DNA from 3 places in the Fictibacillus enclensis genome. Region 2 is predicted to be linked to each of the others. Evidence: riboswitches for the same ligand, from Rfam matches in the RefSeq annotation. Region 2 holds a riboswitch; each other region holds the start of a gene.
The links. Region 2 has a riboswitch for S-adenosylmethionine ahead of QNH15_RS18810 (Na+/H+ antiporter NhaC family protein). Riboswitches for the same ligand answer to the same signal wherever they lie in the genome.
Positions count from the first base shown of each region.

Region 1: another riboswitch for S-adenosylmethionine. It lies ahead of metK (methionine adenosyltransferase); the one in region 2 lies ahead of QNH15_RS18810 (Na+/H+ antiporter NhaC family protein).
Region 3: another riboswitch for S-adenosylmethionine. It lies ahead of mtnW (2,3-diketo-5-methylthiopentyl-1-phosphate enolase); the one in region 2 lies ahead of QNH15_RS18810 (Na+/H+ antiporter NhaC family protein).

Region 1 covers NZ_CP126109.1:3,429,605-3,434,280, reverse strand. The annotation lists gene pckA (phosphoenolpyruvate carboxykinase (ATP)) at 1-1,332, opposite strand, end outside; SAM riboswitch class I at 1,605-1,723, shown strand; gene metK (methionine adenosyltransferase) at 1,904-3,103, shown strand; gene QNH15_RS17970 (phosphatase PAP2 family protein) at 3,322-3,873, opposite strand; gene QNH15_RS17965 (manganese catalase family protein) at 4,005-4,574, opposite strand; gene QNH15_RS17960 (spore coat protein CotJB) at 4,599-4,676, opposite strand, start outside.
Region 2 covers NZ_CP126109.1:3,598,338-3,603,013, forward strand. The annotation lists gene QNH15_RS18810 (Na+/H+ antiporter NhaC family protein) at 1-1,187, opposite strand, end outside; SAM riboswitch class I at 1,281-1,391, opposite strand; gene QNH15_RS18815 (carbohydrate ABC transporter permease) at 1,497-2,321, opposite strand; gene QNH15_RS18820 (carbohydrate ABC transporter permease) at 2,333-3,235, opposite strand; gene QNH15_RS18825 (ABC transporter substrate-binding protein) at 3,258-4,508, opposite strand; gene QNH15_RS18830 (amylo-alpha-1,6-glucosidase) at 4,536-4,676, opposite strand, start outside.
Region 3 covers NZ_CP126109.1:1,788,370-1,793,045, reverse strand. The annotation lists gene QNH15_RS09595 (1,2-dihydroxy-3-keto-5-methylthiopentene dioxygenase) at 1-156, opposite strand, end outside; gene QNH15_RS09590 (methylthioribulose 1-phosphate dehydratase) at 189-815, opposite strand; gene QNH15_RS09585 (2-hydroxy-3-keto-5-methylthiopentenyl-1-phosphate phosphatase) at 812-1,474, opposite strand; gene mtnW (2,3-diketo-5-methylthiopentyl-1-phosphate enolase) at 1,471-2,712, opposite strand; SAM riboswitch class I at 2,797-2,903, opposite strand; gene QNH15_RS09575 (pyridoxal phosphate-dependent aminotransferase) at 2,984-4,156, opposite strand; gene QNH15_RS09570 (carbon-nitrogen family hydrolase) at 4,255-4,676, shown strand, end outside.

The sequences.
Region 1 (4,676 bases), 170 kb from region 2:
TGTATAGGAAAGGTTCATGCGCTTACCTGCGCCGTATGCCCCTCCGGACCAGCCGGTGTTCACAAGGTAAACTTCTACTTCATGGTGATCGATTTTTTCGCCGAGCATTTCTGCATAAACCGTTGCCTCAAGCGGCAGGAATGGAGCACCAAAGCAAGTGGAGAAGGTGGCCTGAGGAGACGTAATTCCACGCTCTGTGCCAGCAAGCTTACTTGTGTAACCGGACAGGAAGTGGTACATTGCCTGTTCCTTCGTCAGTTTACTGATCGGAGGCAATACTCCGAATGCATCAGCTGTCAGAAATATGATGGTGTTCGGGTGTCCGGCAACACTTGGCTGTATGATGTTTGGAATCGCCTGGATCGGATAAGCTGCTCTTGTATTTTCGGTCAATGAGCCGTCATCATAGTTTCCTTCACGTGTCAAATCATCCAGGACGACGTTTTCGAGAACGCTTCCAAATCGGATAGCATCCCAGATTTGCGGCTCTTTTTCCTGAGAGAGGTTGATGGTTTTGGCATAGCATCCGCCTTCGATATTAAAGACGCCTGTATTGGCCCAGCCGTGTTCATCATCTCCGATCAGGGAGCGGTGAGGATCAGCGGAAAGCGTCGTTTTACCGGTTCCGGATAAGCCGAAGAAAAGGGCGACATCGCCTTCCTGTCCGACATTTGCCGAGCAGTGCATGGAAAGTATCCCTTTTTCGGGAAGGATATAGTTCATAACTGAAAAGATTGATTTTTTGATTTCACCGGCATATTCTGTGCCGCCGATCAAAACAATCCTTCTCTCAAATGATATAATAATGAAAGTTTCTGAATTTGTGCCGTCTACCTCAGGATCAGCCTGGAACCCGGGAGCGGAGACCACGGTAAATTCTGCATCCAGTCCCTTTAGCTCTTCAGCTGTAGGGCGGATAAACATTTGCCGGGCGAACAGATTATGCCAGGCGAATTCGTTCACGACCTGAATGGGTAGGCGATAAGCATGATCAGCGCCAGCAAAGCCTTTAAACACAAAAAGTTCTTCTTGCTGGCCTAAGTAATGAAGTACTTTTTTGTAAAGCTTATCAAACTTTTCTTCATTAAAAGGCTTATTGATTTTGCCCCAGTCTATTTTTCCGCTTGAACTGGCTTCGTCCACGATAAACTTGTCTTCTGGAGAGCGTCCAGTGTATTTTCCAGTTGTGGCTCTGAGAGCACCTGTCGAAGATAAAATGGCTTCGTTGCGGAGCAGTGCTTTTTCAACAAGCATAGGTACTGGGAGATTTTCATGAGTAGCTGCGCTGTTTAGAATATCATCTAAAGTCGTCGTTGAATCAACCGTATTCATGTTCGCAAAACCGTCCTTTTAAAGAAATATATTAATCACCGTCAACATGACTAAATTCGAAATTAGTATAGCACATTAAAATAAATAATGTATACTATTTTATTTAACATTTTACGATTTGGTTCGAAAATCAGGCATTATCCTCTGATCAGCTCTGGCAAACATTATTATCAGGCATAGTGACGCTGAAAATTCCTATCTGGATGAAGAAGGGGTGCCATTTCAAGTTGACAGGTTTGTCGAACTGCGCTATTATATTTCGGGAACGGCTACTCTTATTCCGAGTAGGTGGAGGGACAGGCCCTATGAAACCCAGCAACCGACACTTCGTGCCAAAAAATGAAGTGAAAAGGTGCTAACCTGCAAGGTGAACAAGCCTTGAAAATAAGAGGTGAAGGCGTAGACATAAGACCTTTTCCCTCGTGTATGATGATTTAGGGAAAGGCTTTTTTTATGTCTCAAAATGGTTTGAACCTGAATATTTTACAAAAACAAAGTATCCATATAGGAATGAGTACCGTATCTTAGAAAAATATTGCTCTATGCGTTAAATAGAGAAGGAGGATCTCAATTGTCTAAAAGTCGTCGTCTTTTTACATCTGAATCAGTTACAGAAGGGCATCCGGACAAAATTTGTGACCAAATTTCCGATGCGATCCTGGATGAAATCCTGGCTAACGATCCAAATGCCCGTGTAGCTTGTGAAACTTCCGTAACAACCGGACTTGTGCTGGTTGCAGGAGAAATTACTACATCCACATATGTTGATATTCCGAAAGTGGTTCGGGAAACCATCAAAGAAATCGGTTACGACCGCGCGAAGTATGGTTTTGACTCTGAAACATGTGCGGTTCTGACATCCATCGATGAGCAGTCTGCTGATATCGCGATGGGGGTTGACCAGGCGCTTGAAGCTCGTGAAGGTTCGATGACGGATGAAGAAATTGAAGCAATCGGTGCTGGTGACCAGGGTCTTATGTTTGGCTATGCCAACAACGAAACACCTGAACTCATGCCGCTTCCGATTTCATTGGCACACCGCTTGTCCCGCCGACTGGCTGAAGTGCGCAAAACGGAAGAAGTGCCATACCTTCGTCCAGATGGTAAAACTCAAGTAACGGTTGAATATGATGAGGATGACAAGCCGGTTCGTATTGATACGATTGTCATTTCAACTCAGCATCACCCTGAAATTACACTTGAACAAATCCAGGCGGATATTAAAGAACAAGTAATCAAGCCTGTTGTACCTGCAGAATTGATTGACGAAAATACAAAGTACTTCATCAACCCGACAGGCCGTTTTGTAATTGGCGGACCACAAGGGGACGCCGGTTTGACTGGCCGTAAGATTATTGTTGATACGTATGGCGGATATGCCCGTCACGGTGGCGGGGCATTCTCTGGGAAAGACGCGACCAAAGTAGACCGTTCTGCAGCATATGCAGCACGTTATGTTGCGAAAAACATTGTTGCATCCGGTCTTGCTGACAAAGTTGAAGTTCAGCTTGCCTACGCTATTGGTGTAGCTCAGCCTGTATCCATTGCTGTAAACACGTTTGAAACAGGAAAAGTTTCTGAAGAGGTATTGGTTGATCTTGTGCGCAAGAACTTTGACCTTCGCCCGGCAGGAATCATCAAAATGCTCGATCTTCGCCGTCCGATTTACAAGCAGACAGCTGCTTATGGACATTTCGGCCGTACTGACGTTGAGCTTCCTTGGGAAAAAACAGATAAAGCAGAAGCACTTAAAGAACAAGCAAACGCATAAATAAAAAAGCCGGTCTTCCATTGGGATTCCCACTGGAAGGGCCGGCTTTATTTTTTTGAGCGGCAGATCAGGAGGTTTATGCTCCAGAGATTTTATGAATACAGGAAATTTGAGGATTGTTGGCAGATTGAATCCTGACTGGAAAGTGGGATTTATTTCTTTTACAATCATCAAATCGTGTTCCTGTAGCGCTTTTTTCATGTAACCCCTCCTGAACATTATAAATGGTTGGTAACGAGATAAGAATTAACCAAGAAAACGGAAAAGATTCCTGAACTGATTCCCAGCATCATGCCTGCGAGGACATCTGTGGGATAATGCAAGCCAAGGTACATCCGGGAGATTCCGACAGAGAAGCCCAGCGGAACAAGAATCCAGAGCAGACCGGGGTGGATCAGGGACAACGGGATAATGACAGAGAAGACCGCTGTTGTATGCCCGGACGGAAAGGAATGGTCTTTCAGCGGATGACTGAAGGTTTTTGTACCCGGTATCATGAGGTATGGGCGCTTGCGGGGATAGCATTTCTTGGAGATGGCCACAGGGATATGGCTGAGTACGAGAGACAGGAAACCTGCGGCAGCAAATATTCTTGCATTATCAGGTGCGAAGAGCAGTACGAGAAGAGTGGTAATGATCGTGGCAGTTGCACCTCCAAAGTGGGTAATGGCGTTAAAGTACTTGTCCAACAAACGATGCTGCAGCCTGCTGTTTACCCATTTGAATAACCTGCATTCTTTTTCATAAATCCACCCGGTCACTCTCGCCATAAACATCCTCCTGTCTTAATGCTGATTTCTCCTTAAGCATACAAGTGGATGTTTGTCCCAGTTTTAAGGAAGTATGAAGAGTTTGTAAAAATAAAAAACCACTGATGAATCAGCGGTTTTAAGAATGACTGTCAAAAAACGGTTTTTCGGTCGCGTTCTTCTTTCAGAATTTCCACAGCCTCCCGGAACCTCATGGAATGGATAATTTCACGTTCCCTCAAGAAACGGAGACCGTCATTGAGATCCGGATCGTCCGACATGTCAATCAGCCACTGATAGGTGGCGCGCGCCTTTTCTTCAGCTGCTATGTCTTCATAAAGGTCTGCAATCGGATCTCCTTTGGCCTGAATGTAAGAGGCGGTCCATGGAACACCTGCTGCATTATGATAAAAAAGAGCACTGTCATGGTTCGCATAATGGGCATCCAGTCCGGCGTCACGCATCTGTTGAGGCGTGGCGTCTTTGGTAAGTTTTACAACCATTGTGGCAATCATTTCAAGGTGAGCAAATTCTTCTGTGCCTATATCGGTCAACAGCCCGATGACCTTATCGGGAATGCTGTACCGCTGATTCAAGTAACGCAGAGCCGCCGCAAGCTCTCCATCGGCTCCGCCGTATTGTTCAATCAAAAATTTAGCGAGTCTCGGATTACAGGTGCTGACTCTAACCGGGTACTGAAGTTTTTTTTCATAAATCCACATGGTCACCCTCCAATAAAATTACATTTACACTTGCCAAGGCCAAGGCCCTTTGTTCCAGTCCCATGGTGTACCTGAATAGCTGTTTCCGTACTGCTGCATGGG
Region 2 (4,676 bases):
ATGGAGCCGATTTTGGCCGCCGTCAGCAGTTGGGCACCGTAGGGAATCAAGCCTTGAATAGCGCACGAAAAGATATCAAGAAGACTTGCTGATTTTCGCTTATCGATGCCATACCGATCGGATATCTGCTTGGCAAGAGGACCTGCTGTAATAATGGAAATCGTATTGTTGGCGGTGGAAAGGTTGGTTGCACTGACCAATCCTGCAATACCAAACTCCGCTCCTTTTTTTGTTCGAATGTTCTTCGTTAATACATCAAGAAGATACTGAATTCCGCCGTTATAGCGGATCAGCTCTACCGTTCCTCCAATGAGTAGGGCCAGGAAAACAAGTTCAGACATGCCAAACATTCCGTCGGTGATCGTTTTTAAAAAGGCTGAAAGAGTATAGGCTCCATCCACCAGGCCGATCACTCCCGCCAATATGATTCCGCCGCTTAACACAACAAATACATTCATGCCAAGAAGGGCAGCAATCAATACACCAACATATGGAAGGATTTTTACCGCTTGAAAGCTGTCAGCCGATACGCTGGAATGACTGCCCATCGTAACAATACAAAGGAGCACACACGTAACAATGGCGGCAGGAAGGACAATGAAAAAGTTCACTTTGAATTTATCCCTCATTTGGGTCTGCTGGGTACGGACCGCAGCAATGGTGGTATCCGAAATAATGGACAAGTTATCTCCAAACATGGCTCCCCCTACGACGGCTGCCATGGAAAGTGCCATTGGAATATCCGTCTGACCACTGATTCCTGCGCCAATCGGCGCCAGTGCGGCAATGGTCCCCATGGACGTTCCCATCGACAAGGAAATAAAGGCACCGATTACGAAGAGACCGACAATCAGGAAATTTTCGGGTACAACTGACAAGGCGAGATTGACCGTGGACTCCACTGCTCCCATTCCCTTCGCAGCTGCAGAAAATCCACCGGCCAGAATAAAGATGAAGACCATAATGATAATGTCAAGATGTCCTGCACCTTTGGCAAAACGCTCAATTTTACGGTTCAGCGTTTCTTTTCTATTCATTAACAGGGCTGCCGCTGCTGCCACGAGTATGGCTACAACCACGGGCATTTTATAAAAGTCACCAGTGATTACACCTGAGCCGATGAACAGGACCAGGAAGATAACGAGCGGCAATAGCGCCAGCGCATTTCCTTTTTTTACTGCATCCATCTAAAAACACCTCTACGTTTGTTATTGCTGCATGTACATATATGAAAAAAGACCTCTTCCAAAGAAGAGGCCCTATATGCTCATAAGGAACTCTTCTCATCTCTCAAGCATGAACTGCTTGCTGGATTTGGCACAGCACCTTCGAAATTCAGGTCCGCTGCCGAGACGTCTCAGGGCCAGTCCCTCAGTCTCTCGTGATAAGAAGTATCCAGTTTTCAGTTATAACAGCTTTTACTACTGTAAAGGGTTTGGGCTTTCTTGTCAAAAGTTAGTTTTTGGTAAAACGATTTTTGTCCTTCTAATGGTGGTCTATTTCTCCCCTGTAAACTTAATGCCTTTGACAAAATAGCGGTTAAAGAAGGCATACAGTATCAAAATCGGCAAGGTAAAGACCATAGAAGCTGCCATAATGTAATTCCAGTAGCTGATAAACTGTCCTTTGAATGAATTTAGCCCTAACGGAAGAGTGAACATGCTTTCATCAGACAGGATGATCAGCGGCCGCATGAAATCATTCCAGAAGGCCATAAAGACAAAGATGGTTTGTGCCGCTAATGCCGGCTTGGCAAGCGGAAGAACAATCCGGAAAAAGGTGCCGAATTTGCCCAGTCCATCTATAGCTGCCGCTTCCTCTACTTCTTTTGGAAAGTTAATAAAGAACTGGCGCATCATGAATATGAAGGTGGCGTTGACCGCACCGGGGATGATCATTCCCTGATAGGTATTCAGCCATCCGAATTCTTTTAAAATCAAGAAGTTAGGGATGAGCGTCACCTGAAACGGAATCATCAACACTGCTAAAATGATAATAAAGATACTTTTTTTGCCCGGAAAGCTGAGGCGGGCAAGGGCATAACCGGCCATCGAGTTGAAAAGCAAATTCAAAAAGGTGCCGACCACAGCGATAAACAAGCTGTTAAACAACCAGCGGCCAAAAAGCGGCTCCCGTGAGAAAATCTCCTTATAGTTATCGATGGTAAAGTTTTTCGGTATAAAGTTTATGCTTCCGCTTACGATTTCTCCTAATGATTTAAAAGAGGATGAAAGAGCCCATAAAAACGGAACAAGGGTGATCACCGCGTAGACAATCAAGATTACATACAGAATGGTTTTTCCAATCGGTCGTTTTTTCATGGTACCCCTCCTCAATAAAGTGATTCTTCCTTGGAAAATTTCCGCTGCAGAAGTGTTGCGATCAAAATAATGATGGCAAGCATGAAGGCAAGTGCTGTCGCATAGCCCATGGTGCCGAGTGATTTAAAGGCATATTGATAGATCAAAAGAACAACCGTCAAGGTGGAGTTGTTCGGTCCACCCGATCCTCCTGAAAAGATGTAGGATTGATCAAATAGCTGGAAGGTTCCAATGAGACCCATAATCACCACAAAAGAAGTCACGGGCCGCAAATTGGGAACCGTAATGTGCCAGAATTTCTGAAGTCCCGTTGCGCCATCGAGTTCAGCAGCTTCATAGTGGCTGTCTGGTATATCCTGAAGGGCCGCCAGATAGATCACCATAAAAAACGGTGCCGTCGCCCAAATATTCATAATCATGATCGCCAATAAAGCTACACTCGGATCACCGATCCAGTTGTACGTTGGCAGGTGCAGCATGTGTAAAATGTGGTTGATCAGACCGTTCTGATTGTACATCCACATGAAAATCAAAGTAAGTACTGCTGAAGAGGTCAATGTCGGTAAAAAATAAACAATCCGGAAAAACTTCTGCCCCTTCATGCCGGCATTCAGGGACGCTGCCAATACAAGCGCAAGCAGCGTCTGAAGCGGCACAACAATCACCACGTAAATGAAGGTATTTTTTAGAGCAATATGCGCCCGGTCATCAAACGTGATCTTCATAAAGTTATCAAGTCCCCTAAATTCCAGATGCGTACCGCCAAGCAACTCTACTTTATGGAAAGAAAGGTAGATTGCACAAAGGATGGGAGCGATTACAAAGATTCCAAGAATGATGAGGACCGGTGCCATGAACAGGTACCCCTGCCCCGCTTCCCTTCTCAATTTTTTGGAAGAACTGCTTTTTACCATGTTTCTTCACCTCTCTTTTTTGTTATTCCGCTACCTTAATCTCTTTATTAGCCTGTTTTTGCGCGTCTTTCAAAGCATCCTTCAGCGGCCGTTCCCCAAGATAGGCACTTAAAAATTGGTTGTTGAAGTTATTCATCACGATCGGCAGCATCGGACCGTCCTGCCAAACAGTCGCATATTTGGCTCCTTTAACAAGGGGTCTACGCAGTGGATCCTTGTCATAGCCGAGTTCTGCAGCTACTGACTTACGCGTAGGCAAGGCAAAGCCTTTGCTTGTCCATGTTTTCATGCCTTCTTTTCCGGTCAGGTACTTGATTAGTTCCCATGACGCTTTCTTATGCTTGGATTCTGCATTCATGGCATAACCGACCGTGAAGGACATGGTTCCCTTCTTGCCGTTAACCGTTGGCAGCTCGGCGGTTCCATAATCTATTTTAGGAAACGTATCTTCCATGAACGGAATGTTCCAGTTTCCTTCCATCACCATGGCAGCCCTTCCCTGGCCAAACATTTCTCCCCCGGAACCTGAACCAACCTCTGAAGCTTGAGCAGCGGTTTTATCTTTTAGATGCATGTCCAATACCGGCTGAAGTGCACGCGCCACACGGTCTTCTGCAAAAGTCGCACGGTCATTTGTGATGACCTGGCCGCCCTGGGACTCAGCCATGTAATACAAACGCTCGATCTGCGGCATTACACCCAATCCGTAAACTTTGTTGCCTTTGGTGAGTTTTTTAGCGTCTTGCTCCAGCTCTTCCCATGTTTTTGGCGGACCGTCTATTCCCGCTTCCCGAAACATTTTTTTGTTGTAGAAAAGGGCAAGCGTGGAATAGTCCTTTGGAAAGCCGTAAATTTTACCGTTGTCTTTAAACGCATCTAACATCGGCTTTTCAAAATCATCCACATCAAAATCTTTGGTTACATACTTGTCCAGCGGTTCAATTGCACCTGTTTCGATCAGGCCGGGTGCTTCAAACGCATCCAGGTAAAAAACATCGGCTGCTGTTCCCCCAATCAGCCTGGTTTTCAAAACGTCCATGTACTGATCACTGATCTGATTAAACTTTACATCGATGTTCGGGTGGGATTTTTCAAAGTCGTCCAGCACTTCCTCCAAAAGTTTTTTCTCGACCGGATTTCCTCCCCAGCCGCTCAGTGTAATGACCGTTTTGCTGCTGTTTTCTGATTCATCAGGCTGGCTGCATCCTGCAAGCAGAGAAGTAGCCAGCAGGGCAGTTAGCCCCGCTGCTGAAACATATTTTTTCAACTTCATAGAAACCTCTCCCTTCCTATGCGTATTTTACTTATCGGTATGGATCGTATAGCCCGTTGTATTTTCATTTACGGTTAAGAAACTCTTTCCATTTTCCTTGCGAACGCTGACAGACAAGTAGCCGTTTCCAATCTTGATCGATTGTACGGTCAGTTCATTCACTCCTTC
Region 3 (4,676 bases), 1.8 Mb from region 2:
TTCCTCATCGGATAACGAATAGTTTTCTATCAGATGAGACGGCAGCTTTGCAATATCCCAGTTTTCATAGATGACACCCTGGCTTTCCAAATAACCACTTACTTTGTCCAGTTCTTCCACTCGTTCATTATTATCATGAAAACGTAATTGTGCCATATTGGCATCCCCCTTTAAACTATTTTTTGACTTTAAAATGCATACTGTGGCTGAAGCAATCTCATTTTAACGTGGTAGGAAAAGAGAAATTCCAATGCCTCAAGATGTTTTTTGGCTTCGAATCCATTTTTCCCCCAAACCGTCACTCCATGGTTTCTGATCAAAACAGCTTTTGTGTCCGGAGTAAGGGCTCCAGCAAAACGCTCAGCAAGAGCAGTCAAATCTGCCGGATTCTCGATGATTGGCACAGTAATGGACCCCTCTTCATCCCAGATGTTAAATGCCTTAATCAATTCCTGACCACGGAAGGTAATTTCCCCCTGATCGCCATACAGCTCGGAAATGATATTGTTATCTACAGTATGAATATGCAAACAACAGCACGCATTGGTATGCTCATACACTTTTGCATGCAATCCGGTTTCAGCTGAAGCACGCAGATGGGTTTCTTCTACAGCTTTACCCGAAACATCCACCAAAACAAAATCTTCATTCGTTCGTTTCCGTTTATCCTTGCCGCTTGCAGTCACCAAAAAAGTAATGGGATCGCCACTAACCTTGATGGACAAATTTCCACTTGTACCCGGAAACCAGTCCCGTGAAGCCAGTTCATCCTTAACATCAGCCAGCTCTTTCCACAATTCCCCCAATGAACTCAAATGCTCACTTCCTTTGTTTGCAGATACGCAATAATGTCATAAAACGTAGTGAAAGGTTTAAAAGCGATGTCTTCCTGTTCACACTTTTCTTTCAAAAAGTCCCTTGCAAACACTTTGTCTGCCATTTTGGCTGCCTGTAGATCGGTGATGGAATCGCCGATTACGATTCTTTCGCATGAATCCGAATCAAAGCTTCTTAAAATAGCCGGCTTGCAGCATCCGCAATCATTGCTGCACTGAGTGTCACAGCTGTGCGGCCAAAGAATTTCAATCGTTTCTCCTGCAAATGAACTGCCGTTGCAATAGATCTGTTCCTCGTCCACTATATTTTTAAGAATCGGATAAACAAAAAAATCAATTCCTCCGCTTACCACGTACAATGGGATGCTCTGGTCTTTCGTATACTGAACAAATTCTTCAAATCCATCCCTGATTTTTGCCGTGGAAAGAACGTATTGAATGATTTCCTCTTTTTGGCTGGAAGGAATAAGAGAAAAGAGCTGTCCGACTCCTCCCCTGATGGATATTTCCTGATTCAGTATTTTATCCTTGATCGGCTCCCATCCTTCGGGAGCAAAGTTTTTCATGATGTCAATGATGTTGTCTTTTTCGGTAATGGTTCCGTCAAAATCACAAAAGATAATCCGTTCTCTGCTCATGATTTCACCAGACCGCCCCATAGATTCAATGCGGCTTTCAGCGGATCGCTCTCCTCGCTGATCTGCTCCAGCGATTTGTTAAGCAGCAAGCCATCAATCGCATCGCGGAACGCTTTTCCTCCGGCAACGGCTCCTCCTGGATGCCCGTGAACTCCGCCGCCGGCATTAATAATGCTGTCGATGCCAAAGTCCTGAAGCAAAAGAGGGGTCAATCCCGGATGAATTCCGGCTGACGGCACTGGGAAAGCACCTTTCCAGTTTATATGCTTTTCTGTCAGCTCTGCAGCGATGCCAACAGCGTCTTCTTTCCTGAGGGCCACGCTGCCATATGGCGACGGAAACAGCACCAAGTCCGCTCCAGCAAGCCGAAGCAGCTTCCCTAAAAGAAGCCGGTTGGAAATGCCATAAAACTCGGATGGTGTCAGTGCACCTGAAACGGCCGGGTGAGCCATGATGGGCAGATTAATTTCAGGATCCTCTGCCAGGCTTTGCAGCACATCCAGTCCGTAGGCAAAAACATTGAGCAACAGGGCGCTTGCCCCGAGCTCGGCTGCACGTTTCGCCTTGTCTTTTAATTCAAATGTCCGTCCCGTTAAATTAACGGCATACAGTGTTTTATGGCCAGTCTCCTCTTCCGTTTCGGCCAGTACTTGTTTGGCTGTTTTAATACGTTCTTCAAATGGGGTCCGCGGATTATCGAACAGGATTTCATCATCCTTGACCAAATCAACGCCGCCAAGTGCCTGTTCTCTCAGCTGATGTTTAAAGTAGTCCATATCTCTGCCGATCACAGCCTTGAAAATGCTCATGAGCAGCGGACGTTCATAAACACCGAGCTGATTTCGAATCCCATCAATTCCAAAGGATGGCCCTGGAAATGCGCTGCTTAAGTCTTCCGAAAATTCCAGATCGATAAGTTTTACCTCGCCATCCAGTGAAAGCTTTCCAAAAACGGTCGTTAAGATCGCTGGAAGGTCAGGAGAAAAGTTTGCAGCTGGATAAGAGATTTTCAGAAGTGCCTGCTTTCTTGGCGAACCAAAGTATTGGTTTACCCGTGCATCTTCCGGCAATTCAATGATCTCTGCCACACTGCCTTTATGATTTTTAAGCTGCTCCTTTTGCAGATCCGGAAGATCGGTCCAGGAGCCGACGGTTAACCCCAGCGCAATTCCTTCCGCTTTTTTTTCAAAATTCCCTTTAGGATCATGAACAAGATAGGTCGCAGTTACTGACGCCATGATGTATCCCTCCAAAACATAAATTCACACGAAAAAAACCTCTTCCCGAGGGAAGAGGCATTATAGACATAAGGATGCCGCTTCCTCTCATCTCCCAGCATGCGCTGCAAGATTTAGCACCGTGTAAATCCTTAGGATAACCGGTTGCCGGGCTTCATCGGGCTAGTCCCTCCACCTGCTCTTGATAAGAGAAAATGTTCATATTACTTCGAATGTTAGAATTACTTGTGATTATGACAGGTTATAAAAAATCTGTCAATCCAATTATAGCTTAGAAGATATTTAATGCGCGGATTCGATCTGCCGCTTCTTTCAAGCGCTCTTCATCCGTAAGAAGACCCACTCTTACATAGCCTTCTCCCTCTTTGCCAAATCCGATGCCCGGAGCGACCACAACATGTGCCTCCTTCAGCAAGTAATCTGCAAAACTCTCTGAAGTATGTCCTTCAGGCACGGGAAGCCAGCAGAAAAAGGACCCTCTGGGTGCCTTAACATCCCACCCGAGTTCCTGCAACCCTGAAATAAAAACATTTCTTCGCTTTTCGTACATGTCGGCAAGCTCCCTGACACAATCCTGCGCCCCAAGCAGTGCCTTTGCCGCTGCTTCCTGTACCGCCGGAAACAGGCTGACATAAAAATGATCCTGAAGCAGATTAATGCTTTCTATCACACTCTCATTTCCAATCGCAAATCCGACTCTCCAGCCTGCCATATTATACGTTTTACTCAATGTATAAATCTCAATTCCCTGTTCTTTGGCACCATGCGTCTGCAAATAACTGACGGGCTTTTCTCCATCAAACCCAATGGCTCCGTAGGCAAAGTCATGAACGACCAGAATATCATGCTTTTTGGCAAAGTCCACGGTTTCCTTGAAAAATTGCGGAGTGGCAACACCTGCTGTTGGATTGTTTGGATAGTTGAGGAACATTAATTTGGCACGGTCGGCCGTTTCTTTATCAATTTCGTTATAGTCGACAAGAAAGTCATTTTCCTCTTTCAGCGCCATCATGCTCATTTCTGCTTCCGCCATGGCGACGCCCGACCAATAATCCGGATAACCCGGATCCGGAACTAAAGCGGTATCTCCTTTGTTCAGAAAACACTGTGCTACTTCTACGAGACCTGCTTTTCCGCCAAACAGCACAGCCACTTCTTTTTTGGGATCAACCTCTACCCCAAACTCGTTTTTATAGTAAACAGCTACCGCTTCTTTCAAAAAATCATATCCCCGAAAAGGAGAATATTTGTGGTACTGAGGATTAACCGCTGCCTCTTGCAAGGCAGCAACAATATGAGGAGGTGTCGGCTGGTCAGGGTTTCCCTGTCCAAGATTAATCACATCATGCCCCTGTGCGGCAACCGCATTCACTTTTCCCACAAGCTTGGCAAAAAATTGTTCAGGCAGGCGTTTTAACGCATCTGCTTGCTGGAAACGTTTCACATTCACACATCCTGTCATTCATAATTTTCTTGAAATTCTAATCCAATATGTTATACGCTTATTAAAAATCTGTCAAAATGTTTTAATGGGGGATACGCATGAAACTGAATGTAGCACTGATCCAAATGGACATCCAGCTCGGATTGCCGGAAGAGAATATTAAGAAAGCCGTACAAAGAATTGAAGAAGCGTCAAAACAAAACGCAGATATCGTCGTACTGCCGGAACTCTGGACGACCGGCTATGATTTGGAGCGTCTTGTTGAAATTGGAGACGCCAACGGGGATAATCTGAAAAAGCTGATGAGCGGTTTAGCACGGCAGCACCGCATCAATATCGTTGCCGGCTCTGTTGCCAATAAAACAGACAATGGCATTTTTAACACACTTTACGCCTTTAATCGCGAGGGTGAGCAGATTGGAGAGTACAGCAAACTGCATTTGATTCGCCTTATGCAGGAAGAGAAGTTCATTGCCCCCGGATCCACCAAGGGGAATTTTATGCTGGAGAACATTCCGGC